DNA from 3 places in the Pediococcus sp. M21F004 genome. Region 3 is predicted to be linked to each of the others. Evidence: predicted binding sites of a transcription regulator. Region 3 holds the regulator's gene; each other region holds the start of a gene.
What was found. Region 3 encodes NrdR, which represses ribonucleotide reductase genes. Its sites were predicted from a motif close to ACACNATATATNGTGT; they were not measured.

Region 1 (4,292 bases), 430 kb from region 3:
TTTGGTATGGCCGAATTCTTGCCGAATTCGTTTGCAAATTCGAATACATACTTGTGTATTTAAAAATGGTTCGCCACCCAGCAACGTTAATCCTTGGACATAATCTTGGCTCAAATCTTCCATAATTTGATCTTCTAATTCTTGCGTGTAAGGTTTGCCATAATGAAAGTTTTGCGCCGCCACATTGTAACAACCTGGGCAATGAAATGGGCAACCACTCACATATAAACTACAGCGAACTCCTTCGCCATCGACAAAGTTAAAAGCCTTGTAATCGGCAATATATTGTAAACTTAAATCTTTAGCCAACCACTCTTTCGGCATCGGATTGTTTGGACCGTGCGTTTTTCGCTGCATTTTGGATCATCTCCGTTGTTAAATTTTTCCGTCTTGAAGCAATTTCCACGTGCCGCCCGTGAACCATCGGGCGTTGTTGTGGATTGCCGAGATACCCACATGTCCGTTTAACCACATCACAGAACTGAGGATCATGATTACCACATTGCGGACATTGGAAGCCCCGCGCCGTTGCTTTAAATTCACCCTTAAATCCACATTTATAACATTTATCAATTGAGGTATTGGTTCCCAAATAACCGACATGATCATAAGCCCAATCCCAGACTGCTTCTAAGGCTTTGGGATTTTGGGTTAGATTTGGATATTCACAATAATGAATAAAGCCACCGGAAGCATACTTAGGAAAATCTTGTTCAAAGGTTAATTTTTCAAAAGGCGTTGGATGTTTGCGAACATCATAATGAAAACTATTCGTGTAATACTCTTTATCAGTCACATTGGCGACCTTACCAAACTTGGCAATATCATCGCGACAGAAAGTATCGGTCAACGATTCGGCTGGTGTGGAATACAGGCTGTAATGATAGCCGCTTTCCTTTGTCCAATCAGCACATTTTTTCCACATCGCTTTGACAATCTGTTCCGCAAAATCATGGGCTTCGGCATTATGCTCCCAGTCTGGACCATAAAAGACGGTACAAACTTCATATAAACCGATGTAGCCTAATGAAACTGTTGCGCGTTCATTTTTGAAAAGTTCATCCACATCGCCATCAGCTGGCAAGCGCTTACCAAAAGCGCCGTACATATAGAGTAATGGCGCATTTTTGGGTTCTGCCTCTTTGGTCCGTTCCACGCGATAAGCCAACGCTTGATGACATAGAGTCATGCGTTCTTCAAAAATTTCCCAGAATAATTTTTTATCACCGTTTGATGCCAACGCTAATCTAGGCAAATTAACGGTCACGACGCCAAGATTCATCCGACCTGAATTAACTTCTTTACCATTTTCGTCACGCCATCCTTGTAAGAATGAACGACAGCCCATGGGTGTTTTAAAACTACCCGTCAGTTCTTTGATTTTGTCATACATTAATAAATCGGGGTACATGCGTTTAGTAGAACATTCAATCGCTAATTGTTTAATGTCATAGTTAGGATCGGTTGGATGCAAATTCAAATCACGTTTAAGTGTAAAAATTAATTTCGGAAAAATTGCTGTTCTGTGTTCGGTACCTAATCCTTTAATTCGAATTTTTAAAATGGATTTTTGAATTTCACGTTCAATCCAACTGGTTCCGAGCCCGAAATTCACCGTTGTAAAAGGCGTTTGCCCCTGGGAAGAATACAAAGTATTAATTTCGTATTCCAAAGCCTGCATCGCATCATAAATATCTTTTTTAGTTTTACTTTTGGCATAGGCTTCTTGCTTATCTGGAGAAACCCAATCTTTAGCGTCAGCCAAGTGTTTTTGATAATTAATTTCGGCATATGGTGCCAATAATTGATCTACCCGATTAGCAGAGCAACCGCCGTACTGAAGTGACGCCACATTGGCGATGATCTGAGCCATTTGCGCCGTCGCCGTTTGAATGGACCGCGGCGAATCGACTTCGGCATTACCAATTTTATAGCCGTTTTTAAGCATCCCATCAAAATCAATCAAACAACAATTAGTTTCCGGGGTAACTGGTGAATAATCCAAATCATGCCAATGGATATCGCCCCGTAAATGGCCCTTCGCAACTAATTCTGGTAACATCTTCAAGCCCATCGCCCGACTGGCCGCACCGGCTTCCAAATCGCGTTGTGTATTAAAAATAGTGCTGTCCTTATTGGCATTTTCATGAACAACTTCGGCATCCCGTTCGAAAACTTTTTCGATGCGCTTTTGCACATTGGTGGCATCAGAAAAATTCTGCTGCTCTTTATCAAAATAATCTGCATAAGCCGTTGCTGAATCTTCTAAACCACAATTTTTTAATTGCTCAATCACCGCATCATGAATTGCTTGGGTGCTAATCACTGCCTGATCATGAAATTGATTGACCAATGCTTCACAAATCTGATCCTGAATTTTTTTATCTGCCACTACCTGTCGAAGACTAAAAAGTAACTTATACGGGTAAAATTTAGTCTGTTCACCATCTCTTTTTTGAATAAGTGATGTTCGTAATAGTCCTAATTTGTCCTGAAATGTTGATATCATATTGTACCTCCTACTGCTTTATATGTAATCGATTATTTCCTTTTAGTAAGCAAAAGTACACAATCAGTTGTGTTTTTATTTGCTGTGCATACTATATATAGTAGACCGTTTAACTATATTTGTATATGACTTTTTTGGGAAATTTTTTAACCAAGTTGACTAAAGGTGTGGTGCTGCCGTTTGCCTCGAAAAAAGTTTTTTTAAAGTAATCACGCCAACAAAAAAAGGATCAAAAATTTCGGTTAAGAAATTCCTGCTCCTTATTTAAACTCAAACCTTATTTTCCTGCATTTGTCCCATAAACGATCGTTTGAACTTTTTTGGTGATTTCAGCCATTTTAGGAAAACCACTAAAGCCCGATTGTCCGTGACCATGGGTCATAATAACCAATATATATTTCTGACCATTGGGTAAGGTCACTATTCCAGCATCATTGTTGGTATCATTTAGAAAGCCAACTTTATCAGCCACTTTGGTTCCCGTCTTGGCAGCACTTGCGCCAGCGGGAATTCCCGTTCGATAAATTTGTTCACTCATTAATTTTAGAATTTTTTCCCGATCACTGGCATTTTTAAATGGACCGGTTCCGGCCGCCAACTGTTTAAGCAAGAGCATCAGGCCGTGACTGGTCGTCTTGGCGATAACCGTTTGTTGAAATACCGGCGTATACCAGCCCTGACTGCCGATAAATTTATTAACAGCTGCCATCCCATAGTTTTCAAGCTCGCTATCAGCAAAGGTGTTGGCACTATCCACAATCATCTGATAAAATCCTTCTGTATTACTCGACGTCCAACTAAATTTACCATTTTGCTTTTGGTGCATCAGATAAGCTGCAATAAATAATTTATAAGTGCTAGCCGCAGTTTGCGCGGTGTGAGCATTGGCTTCAGTTGCCAAACTCCCCGGCTTATAAACAGCTGCGTCCGTGCTAGCCGCTGCCTTACTTTTTGGTGTTGCACCTAAATTATAAAAACTGACACTGACTGTCCCATCTTTGGTCACCGTTTTTAAATAGCTCGCAAGTTCGGCCTTAATTTTTTTCTGTTTATTCGTGACTTCAGAAGAACTTGAACTGACAGTGGTCTGTTGACTACTATCAGTGCCTGACTTAGATTGGGCTTTACTGCTATTACTATTAATTTGAAGGAACACCAAAATAATCAAAAGAACTCCCATGACCCATGGAAAAGCTTTAAAAACTGTTCGGTTAAGCTGCCTTCTTTTTTTATCATTCATTTTTTATTTCCTTTTATAAAACCATCATGATTGCGTGATAAATCTCCATGTCCAAGCATACACTTCAAACTTATTATTTTATAGAGATTTTTGAAAGATTCACAAAATATTCAGATTTTTCGTCTTCAAAATGAATGCCACTCTAAAAAACTTAACGTCATTTTAAGTTTGCTATTTTGTAAGGGTTTACTTTTAATCCTCTTTATTATAGAATTTACTTGATCAGATCAAACAAATACATAAGACAGGGAGATATACACATGATTATTGTAAATTCACCACAAAAACAAGATGAAATTGTTGAGCTTTTAACTAACTATACTGACGGCGATTTTAACTTTGAATTCGTCAAAAAAACTGGAATGCGCATGGAATTTAAAACCTCTGCCACTGATTTAGATGCCGCTGCAAAGACTGCAAAAGGCTTAATTAAATCAGAAAAATGGGGATCAGTTCTCTTTTTCCAAGTTGTCGCTGGTTAAATTTAATAACGTTTAGAAATTTTAAAAAGGAAATTGACGGCCGTCGAAACTAAGCGAGGCT
Region 2 (4,292 bases), 800 kb from region 3:
GAGATCATGATTGACGCTCCCTGTCACTTGCAAGGCATTTTTCAGGGTGATTTCATTATCACCAAACGACAGGGTCTGATCCAAGATGCTAAGTGCATCCCGCATACCGCCTTCTGCTGCTTTAGCAATAACCATCAACGCTTTCTCATCAAATGTAATCTTTTTTTGTTGCAAAATGTAAACCATTCGGTCGTAGCTATCTTTAGTTGAGATTCTTCGGAAATCAAACCGTTGTGTTCTGGAGATGATCGTTAGCGGAATCTTTTGTGGCTCCGTTGTTGCTAAAATAAACACGACATTAGCTGGCGGTTCTTCCAAAGTTTTTAACAAAGCATTGAAAGCCCCCGTGGACAGCATATGGACTTCATCAATAATGTAAATTTTGTAGTCTGCTTCAGTAGGCGCATACTTGGCTTTATCACGAATATCTCGAATTTCTTCCACGCCATTATTGGAAGCAGCATCGATTTCAATGACATCGTTTAAGCGCCCTTGCGTAATTGCTTTACAAGTTGCACATTCATTACAGGGCTCACCATCTTTTAAATAACGGCAGTTAATTGCCTTGGCAAAAATCTTGGCAGCCGAAGTTTTCCCAGTTCCACGCGGACCCGTAAACAAATAAGCGTGACTAGTTTGATCAGTAATTAAAGCATTTTTTAATGTTTGCGTAATCACTTGCTGTCCCACAATTTCGTCAAACCGTTGTGGACGCCAAACGCGATATAAAGCCTGATAGCTCATTTTTGAATTCCTCTCAATTGTTTACCTATATAAAAAACTCTTAGCCATGTTGACTAAGAGTCTTACCAATTTCCTAATAACTTAAGGCACAAGACAGAGCAGACTTAGTGCTGCTTCCTTCCGGATCTGACACAATTCGTGAGTCCATCCTTGCCTTAAGGCCTCTCGGCACTATTAATAATACTCGAAATCACTAAAAATTTCTACTAATTTGTTTACTTTTTTTAAGCTTTTTTCTTCGAAGCCGAATTTCACGAAAAAAATCTTGCATAATTTGGCTTGATTCTCTTTGAAAAAGTCCTTCATAAACCCGTACTTGATGGTTTAAGCGTTGATCATTCAAAAGCTGATACAAGCTTTGAACTGTGCCAGCTTTTGGATCTCGGGTTCCAAAATAAATTTCTGGCAGCTGTGAATTAATGATTGCTCCACTGCACATCATGCACGGCTCAACAGTAACAAACAATTGACAATCCCATAACCGCCAACTTTTTAAGGTTCGGCAAGCATCTTGAATTGCCACAACTTCTGCATGCGCAGTTGCGTCTTGATTCTGTTCTCTTAAGTTGTGACCACGGCCAACAATTTGATTTTTGTGGACAATGATTGCCCCAATTGGCACCTCACCCATGAATTTTGCCTTGCGTGCTTCTTCCAACGCCAAGCTCATAAAATAAAGCTCTTGGTTTGGCGACAGTTTATTCTGCATTGTTTTCCTGCTCTTTCACGCTCTTAATAATGTAGTAACCTTTTTGTTTTAAAACAATCTCTGCATTGCCAAATACGTGGGTCATCGTTTTTTTTGCTGAAGGTGCGCCTTGCTTTTTTTGCAAAACGATCATTAATGAGCCTCCCACCTGCAAATGTGCAAAAGCATCCGTTAAGATTTTGGTTACAACTGTTTTACCTGCCCGCACCGGTGGATTGGATAATATCGTGTGATAATCTTTTTTAGAAACTGCTTCATAAGTATCTGATTCCCAGATTGTGACATTTTGAATGCCATTTTGCTCAGCGTTTTGTTTGCATAAATCAAGTGCCCTTAAATTTACATCAACAAGATCAACGTGAATTTCTGGCACCGCCTTCGCGATTGCTAATCCAATTGGCCCATAACCACAACCAACATCCAAGACATCTCCATGACTCAGATCTTTCAAATCAACCGCATCCAATAACGTTCGGGTTCCAAAATCGATGGTTCGTTTAGAAAAAACGCCACTGTCTGAATTGAAAGTTAAATTTTGAGAAAGCAATTTAAATTGCCATTGTGTTTTTTCATGTAAAGCATCCGGATTTTGTGTATAATAATAATCAGTCATTTAATTATTTCCTTTTCATTTTAAAATCTATTATTTTTAAAGTTAATTTCTATTATAAAGGAATATCCACCGAAATTCACAACTAACTTAGCGTTGGGTCGTCCCTAAATAAGTTGCACGCAACCTGAACAAAAAAACTTTTTCTTCAAAACCTTGTCGGGCCACCATATTTAGTGCTTGTAACATAATTGACACTAAATATGGTGGTTTTTTCATTGAATTTTACATTAGATGTTGTATACTGAGGATATTCAAAAAACACAAAAGTAACAAGAAATCGAGGGTGGGCAACATGAGTGAAGTAACTATTTATACAAAAAACAACTGTATGCAATGTAAGATGACAAAACGTTTCTTAAGTGAACACAATATTCCCTTTAAAGAACGGAACATTAATACAAATCCTGATTACATTGATTATTTAAAATCTCGCGGATTTCAAGCCGTTCCCGTAGTTGAATCCAATGGTAACGAACCAATTGCCGGATTTCGACCTGATGTTTTAAAACAACTTGCTATCTAACAGATCGACATATTTGTTAGGCCATTAAAACGCACCATGCTGCTTGTCACAGCTAGGCGTTTTTTTATTTATCCCATTTTTAGGCAGGATCCCAGAAAGGCGTGTAAATTATGAGTCTTAAGAACCTTAAAGATGTCACATACTACGATTTAAATAACGAAATAAATATTCCAGTTAACAATCAAATTCCCTTGAACAAGGACCATGAAGCTCTAGCTGCATTCTTAAAAGAAAACGTCAATCCTAACACCAAGCAATTTGATTCATTACAAGACCGATTCGACTATCTAATTAAAAATGACTACATAGAGGAGGACCCAATTAAGAAATATTCTCCTGAATTTCTGCAAAAGCTTTACGATTTTTTGAATTCCCAAAATTTTCATTTTCAATCTTTTATGGCTGCTTACAAGTTCTACGCTCAGTATGCCTTAAAAACTAACGACAACAGCTATTATTTGGAACACTTCGTAGATCGAGTTGCCATGAACGCAACCTACTTTGCGGACGGTGACGAAGATCTAGCTATGTCAATCGCTGATGAGATTATTCACCAACGTTATCAACCTGCTACGCCAAGTTTCTTAAATGCTGGTAGAAAACAACGGGGCGAACTTGTTTCTTGTTTCTTAATTCAAGCAACTGATGATATGAATGCTATTGGCCGAACAATTAACTCTGCACTGCAACTTTCCAAACTCGGTGGTGGTGTCGGAATCAACTTAAGTAATTTGCGAGAAGCTGGTGCCCCTATTAAAGGTATTGAAGGCGCTGCTAGTGGCGTTGTCCCTGTTATGAAACTGTTAGAAGATAGTTTTTCCTACGCAAATCAACTAGGCCAACGTCAAGGTGCCGGCGTTGTTTATCTCAATATTTTCCATCCTGATATTATTTCCTTTTTGTCTGCTAAAAAAGAAAACGCTGATGAAAAAATCCGTGTCAAAACCCTTTCCCTGGGTGTTGTGGTGCCTGATAAGTTCTATGACCTCGCGCGTCATGATGAGGACATGTACTTATTCAGTCCTTACTCTGTTGAAAAAGTTTACGGAAAACCTTTCTCTTATGTAGATATTTCTGCCGAATATGACAATATGGTAGCTAATCCAGCAATCACTAAAACAAAGATGAAAGCCCGTGATCTGGAAAACGAGCTTTCTAAATTACAACAAGAATCAGGCTATCCTTACGTAGTGAACGTTGATACAGCCAATCGCGACAACCCAATTTACGGGAAAATTGTGATGAGTAATCTGTGTTCTGAAATCATGCAGGTTCAATCGCCATCTGAAATCAATGACAAACAAGAATACACAACAATGGGAACCGACATTAGCTGTAACCTTGGTTCCACAAATATTGTTAATATGATGAATACCCCTAACTTTGGTCATTCTGTTGAGACAATGGTCCGCGCCTTAACTTTTGTTACCGATCATTCTAATATCAGTGTTGTCCCTTCCATTCAAAATGGAAACGCACTTGCTCACACAATTGGCCTTGGCGCCATGGGCTTACATGGTTATTTAGCTAAGAACCACATGTACTATGGAAATGTAGACTCTCTTGATTTTACAAGTGTTTATTTCATGCTCCTTAACTACTGGACCTTAAAAGCTTCCAACGAAATTGCACGCGAACGTCATGAAACTTTCCACAATTTTGAAAAAAGTAAATATGCAGACGGTAGTTACTTTGATAAATAT
Region 3 (4,292 bases):
ACCCACCATGGTAACCTCTGTAGCCAAAAACTTAATTCGTTCCATTAGGCGCTTCGCTTTTAATGGTTCCGACTCACCGCGCTGGTTAATCTGTAAATGTTCTGTTTCTAATTGGGTCATCGAAAAATTAGAACTAAAAAATGTGGGTAATTCATTTTGCATACGATATTCTAAAATAACACCCAGCACTTCATCTCGAACCCAACTAGACATCGCATCCGCCCCCACGTCATCTAACATCAAAATGGGTGCTTTTTTTACAAGATTTAATTTTTCGGCCAAATTATTTTCGCCAATGGCATTTTTCATTTCAACTGCAAAACTTGGAAAATGAACCAAGGTAGATTCATATCCTTGCGTAGCTAATTCGTTAGCAATTGCGCCTAAAAGATAGGTCTTTCCCACTCCAAAACTACCTGTTAAATAAAGACCTTTGTGAAATTGATGGGGGTCTTTTTCATAAGCTTGAATAAAATTCAAGGCAGCCGTTAACGCAGTCTGACGATCCTGATCCGGAAAAAAATCGTCAAACCGAGCCCGTCTGATCATTTTTGGCATATTAACAGCCTTAACGCGCATATTAAAAGCACGTTGTTTTTCGTTTGCTAATAACTTTTTGCTGGGTTGATAAGACACCTCAATCATATGATTATTTACAATCAAAATTGGCTGATATCCGGGCATTAAGGTTGGCTCATTACGATTATATTTATCACGTTCTTGAACATATTCATAAAGTTTTGACGCAGAACGAGCTACACCATCAGTAGATAACTCATTTTTATGTTCTTCACAAAATTTGAGAACATCTGCATCTTCGTAAACCGGAGTCATTAGGTCCTGAAATTTCGTGTCTAATTGACGTTTACTCATGAGTTCTTTTAAAACCTCACGTATATTTTCCATGGCTAATTTTCCTCCTTATTCTGTTTACGCATTTCTTTCAAACGCCGCTGCAAAAGTTCTTGATCACTCTTTTTAATTGGGGTCGTTTTAACAGTTGGTGTATCATTTTTTGCCCAATCTGGTAATGTTTCTTTTTCAATAACTTTTCGTGTACTTATCCTTGGCTTACGAGCGCTATTTTTTTCAGTAGCAAAACTTTTAATTTGTAGAATAGCATCTTCTGGTGTTGAAACGTGTGCCCGACTCCAGCTGTTCACCACCGTATCCACTAATTTTCCAGGGAGCGTTGTGACGCCCCGGTCAATAACAATGTATGAGAGCAAAATATTTATAACACTCACTGGAAATAAATTCCGATCAATTAAATCTTTAAGTATTTGTTTTTCACCGTACGTGACATAGCCACCATGGATAGCCATCTTCAGATTTTCCAAATAAGTTGCCGGTGCATAGGACTTAGCCGCTTTAATCAGCTGCTTGTCTTCTGACGTCAACTTGTTTTCGTCTGTCTTCGAACTTTCTACTGGTTTAGTTTCTGTACTTGAAGGACTCGCCGCATAACCTTGTTTATGGGCCGTTTGGCTAGTAAAGCTTTTAGAAATCTGTTGTTGTAATTTCTTGGTGTTTAACTGATTGGTCACTAAATCCGTTGCTTGACCAATTTGACGGCTCATTTCAACTTCGTCAATTCCATACAAAAGGTGTTCACTCAAGATTAGTCGTTGGGCTTGATTAACAGACTCCCACTTGGTAAAACCATGACTCAGAAGGTCTTTTAATAATTTAAAATCAAAATCATTGTTTTCAACCTTGATTGGTTGATCCTCCGTTTGTGATTTTGCCTGCTTAAATTCTGCTTGAGTCTCACGAATTAAGGAATTAGGTTCTTTAATCGTGTTATCTGAAATATGAAAAGCAGTCAAAAAATCAGTTGAAACATCTTTTAGATTTTTTTTATCAACCTGCGTTAGTTTAAACTGTGCAGCAAGTTCTTTAAACCGATTTTCACCAATGGCTTCAAGAAGCAAGCTGCTCAGCAAATCATCCTTAAAAAACGCGTCTGGTGATATAGGTCTGATCAATTGATACACAAAATAACGGCCAAGGTTATCTTGTCCTTCAAAAGATTTAAGTAATCCGATTCCCTCCAACTTTTGTCGACTCAAGTAGAAATTGGGTAAATCACAATTCAGAATATCAAATAATTCTAAATGCGACTTTCTCTCTGAACGAATGGTTGTCGGACTCATTTCGGTCCAAAGCGTCAAAAATAAGCTAAACGCCTTAGCTCCAATAATCGGTTGGTATAAAAAAGTAAGGACTTTTTGATCAAAATCGCTCAAATAGTCCCTTTGAGTAACTAAAAACCCATCTTTGGGGCTTAAATTAGCCCATCCTTCATTCATTATGACTCGCCACCATCATCTTTTTTGGAAGTTTTCTTTTTAGTCGCTTTGTCTTTTGCCATCATATCTTTCAATTCTGACATAAATACATTCATATCCTTAAATTGACGGTAGACACTGGCAAAACGAATATAAGCAATTTCATCGACTTTTGCCAGTAAGTTCATGACATACTCACCAATGATTTGGCTAGAAACTTCATTTTCGCCTAGAGCCCGAATTTTGTTTTCAACTTCATCCACAATTTTGGACATTTCGTCCATACCAACTGGCCGTTTTTCAGCAGACCGAATAAGCCCGCGAAGTAGTTTTTCTCGATTAAACTCTTCTCGTGTCCCGTTTTTCTTAATCACCAACAAAGGTGATGCTTCAATTCTTTCAAACGTTGTAAATCTAAAACCGCATGCTTCACATTCTCTTCTGCGGCGGATCACACGCCCATCATCTGTTGGACGACTATCCACCACTCGAGAACCATTGTGATGACAATGTGGACATCTCATGGGCACTCTACCTCCACTTACTAACGTAACTTACTATTGTCAAGCCATTTTACCACTTGCTGACGCGTTTCTTCAATAGACCCACTGTTATCAATCACAATATCAGCGAAACTAATCTTCTTTTCTAAGGACCACTGCGCCGTTATTCGCTGTTCAGCTTCTTTTTTAGAAAAGCCATCACGGCGGATTAAACGCTCCCGTTGAACGTTGGCATCACTCACAACAACCATAATTTGATCCACAAACTTCTGATATCCTTGTTCTAAGAGCAGTGGCGCGTCCAAAACAATTAATTTTGTCGACTCTTTTTTTTCTGCTTTTAATGTTTGTAGAATTTTCGTTCTAATTGCCGGTTGCATCACCGCATTAAGTTTTTGTAATTGCACAGAGCTTCCAAAAACAATTTTTCCTAACCGATTTCGATTTAGCTTAGCACCATCAAAAATTGCATCCCTGAAAATTGTCCGCAGTTGGTCAGCAACTATAGTCCCTGGCTGCACAATCTCACGAGCAATCTGGTCTGCGTCAACGACTGGATACCCTAGTTTTTTTAAATAACTGCTAACCGTTGACTTCCCTGTAGCAATGCCACCAGTTAATCCTAAGATAACTGTCATTAACCTTTAACCTCAATTAATTTCTGACAAAACGGACAAAAATGAGTCCCCCGTTGAGCCACTTTAATCCGCTCAATCGCTGTACCACATCGTTCACAGGGTTTTCCAGTTCTTTGATAAACATGTAATTGATTTTGAAAACTTCCTGCATGTCCACTAGCATCTAGATATGAAAAAACGGTGGTCCCCTTTGCTTGAATCGCTAAGTTAAGTTCTTCAAAAATTTTCTCTCTTAGTGTAACAATCTTGCTAAGTGAAATGGTATTCGTAGGTTGTAACGGGTGAATTTTTGCTAACCAAAGGACCTCATCACAATAAATATTGCCTAGTCCAGCAATCATATTTTGATCCAACAAAAACGATTTAATGGATTTATGATGTTTTTTCATCGTTTCCGCCATGTATTCAACACTTAGCGTTTCCGGGGTTGGTTCCGGCCCAATTGTTTTCAGACCAGCAACAGTAAATTCTTCGCCCGTTGGTACTAGAACCATACGCCCAAATTTTCTTGTATCGTTATAGCGTAACTCTGAACCATCTGTAAACTCAAAAACCACATGATCATGTTTGTTTAACGGCATTTCATGTGAATGAACAGAATACTTTCCTTCCATCCGTAAATGCGACACCATAGATTGTTGATCACTAAAGTGAAAAAGAAGATATTTTCCACGGCGATCAATTCCTTGAATTGTTTGGCCAGTTAAGGCTTTGGTAAATTCGGTTACATTTGGTAAAACCATTTTTGGATAGTAAATATCAATTTTTTTGATTTTTTTACCGACAACTAGGGCATCTAATCCACGTTTTACCGTTTCAACTTCTGGTAATTCAGGCATAATAATTCCTTCTTATTCATT

Region 1: the regulator NrdR is predicted to act here: its motif matches at 2,598-2,613, upstream of nrdD (anaerobic ribonucleoside-triphosphate reductase).
Region 2: the regulator NrdR is predicted to act here: its motif matches at 2,258-2,273, upstream of ACLHK8_RS09190 (redoxin NrdH).

What each region holds. Positions count from the first base shown of each region.
Region 1 covers NZ_CP177314.1:991,470-995,761, forward strand. Annotated here, with positions in the region: gene nrdG (anaerobic ribonucleoside-triphosphate reductase activating protein) at 1-357, opposite strand, end outside; gene nrdD (anaerobic ribonucleoside-triphosphate reductase) at 302-2,509, opposite strand; gene ACLHK8_RS05245 (serine hydrolase) at 2,787-3,749, opposite strand; gene ACLHK8_RS05250 (hypothetical protein) at 4,010-4,231, shown strand.
Region 2 covers NZ_CP177314.1:1,846,779-1,851,070, reverse strand. Annotated here, with positions in the region: gene dnaX (DNA polymerase III subunit gamma/tau) at 1-744, opposite strand, end outside; RNA gene ffs (signal recognition particle sRNA small type) at 820-906, opposite strand; gene tadA (tRNA adenosine(34) deaminase TadA) at 938-1,453, opposite strand; gene ACLHK8_RS09195 (class I SAM-dependent methyltransferase) at 1,443-2,066, opposite strand; gene ACLHK8_RS09190 (redoxin NrdH) at 2,359-2,589, shown strand; gene nrdE (class 1b ribonucleoside-diphosphate reductase subunit alpha) at 2,700-4,292, shown strand, end outside.
Region 3 covers NZ_CP177314.1:560,497-564,788, forward strand. Annotated here, with positions in the region: gene dnaI (primosomal protein DnaI) at 1-906, opposite strand, end outside; gene ACLHK8_RS02935 (replication initiation and membrane attachment family protein) at 909-2,312, opposite strand; gene nrdR (transcriptional regulator NrdR) at 2,312-2,815, opposite strand; gene coaE (dephospho-CoA kinase) at 2,836-3,432, opposite strand; gene mutM (bifunctional DNA-formamidopyrimidine glycosylase/DNA-(apurinic or apyrimidinic site) lyase) at 3,432-4,271, opposite strand.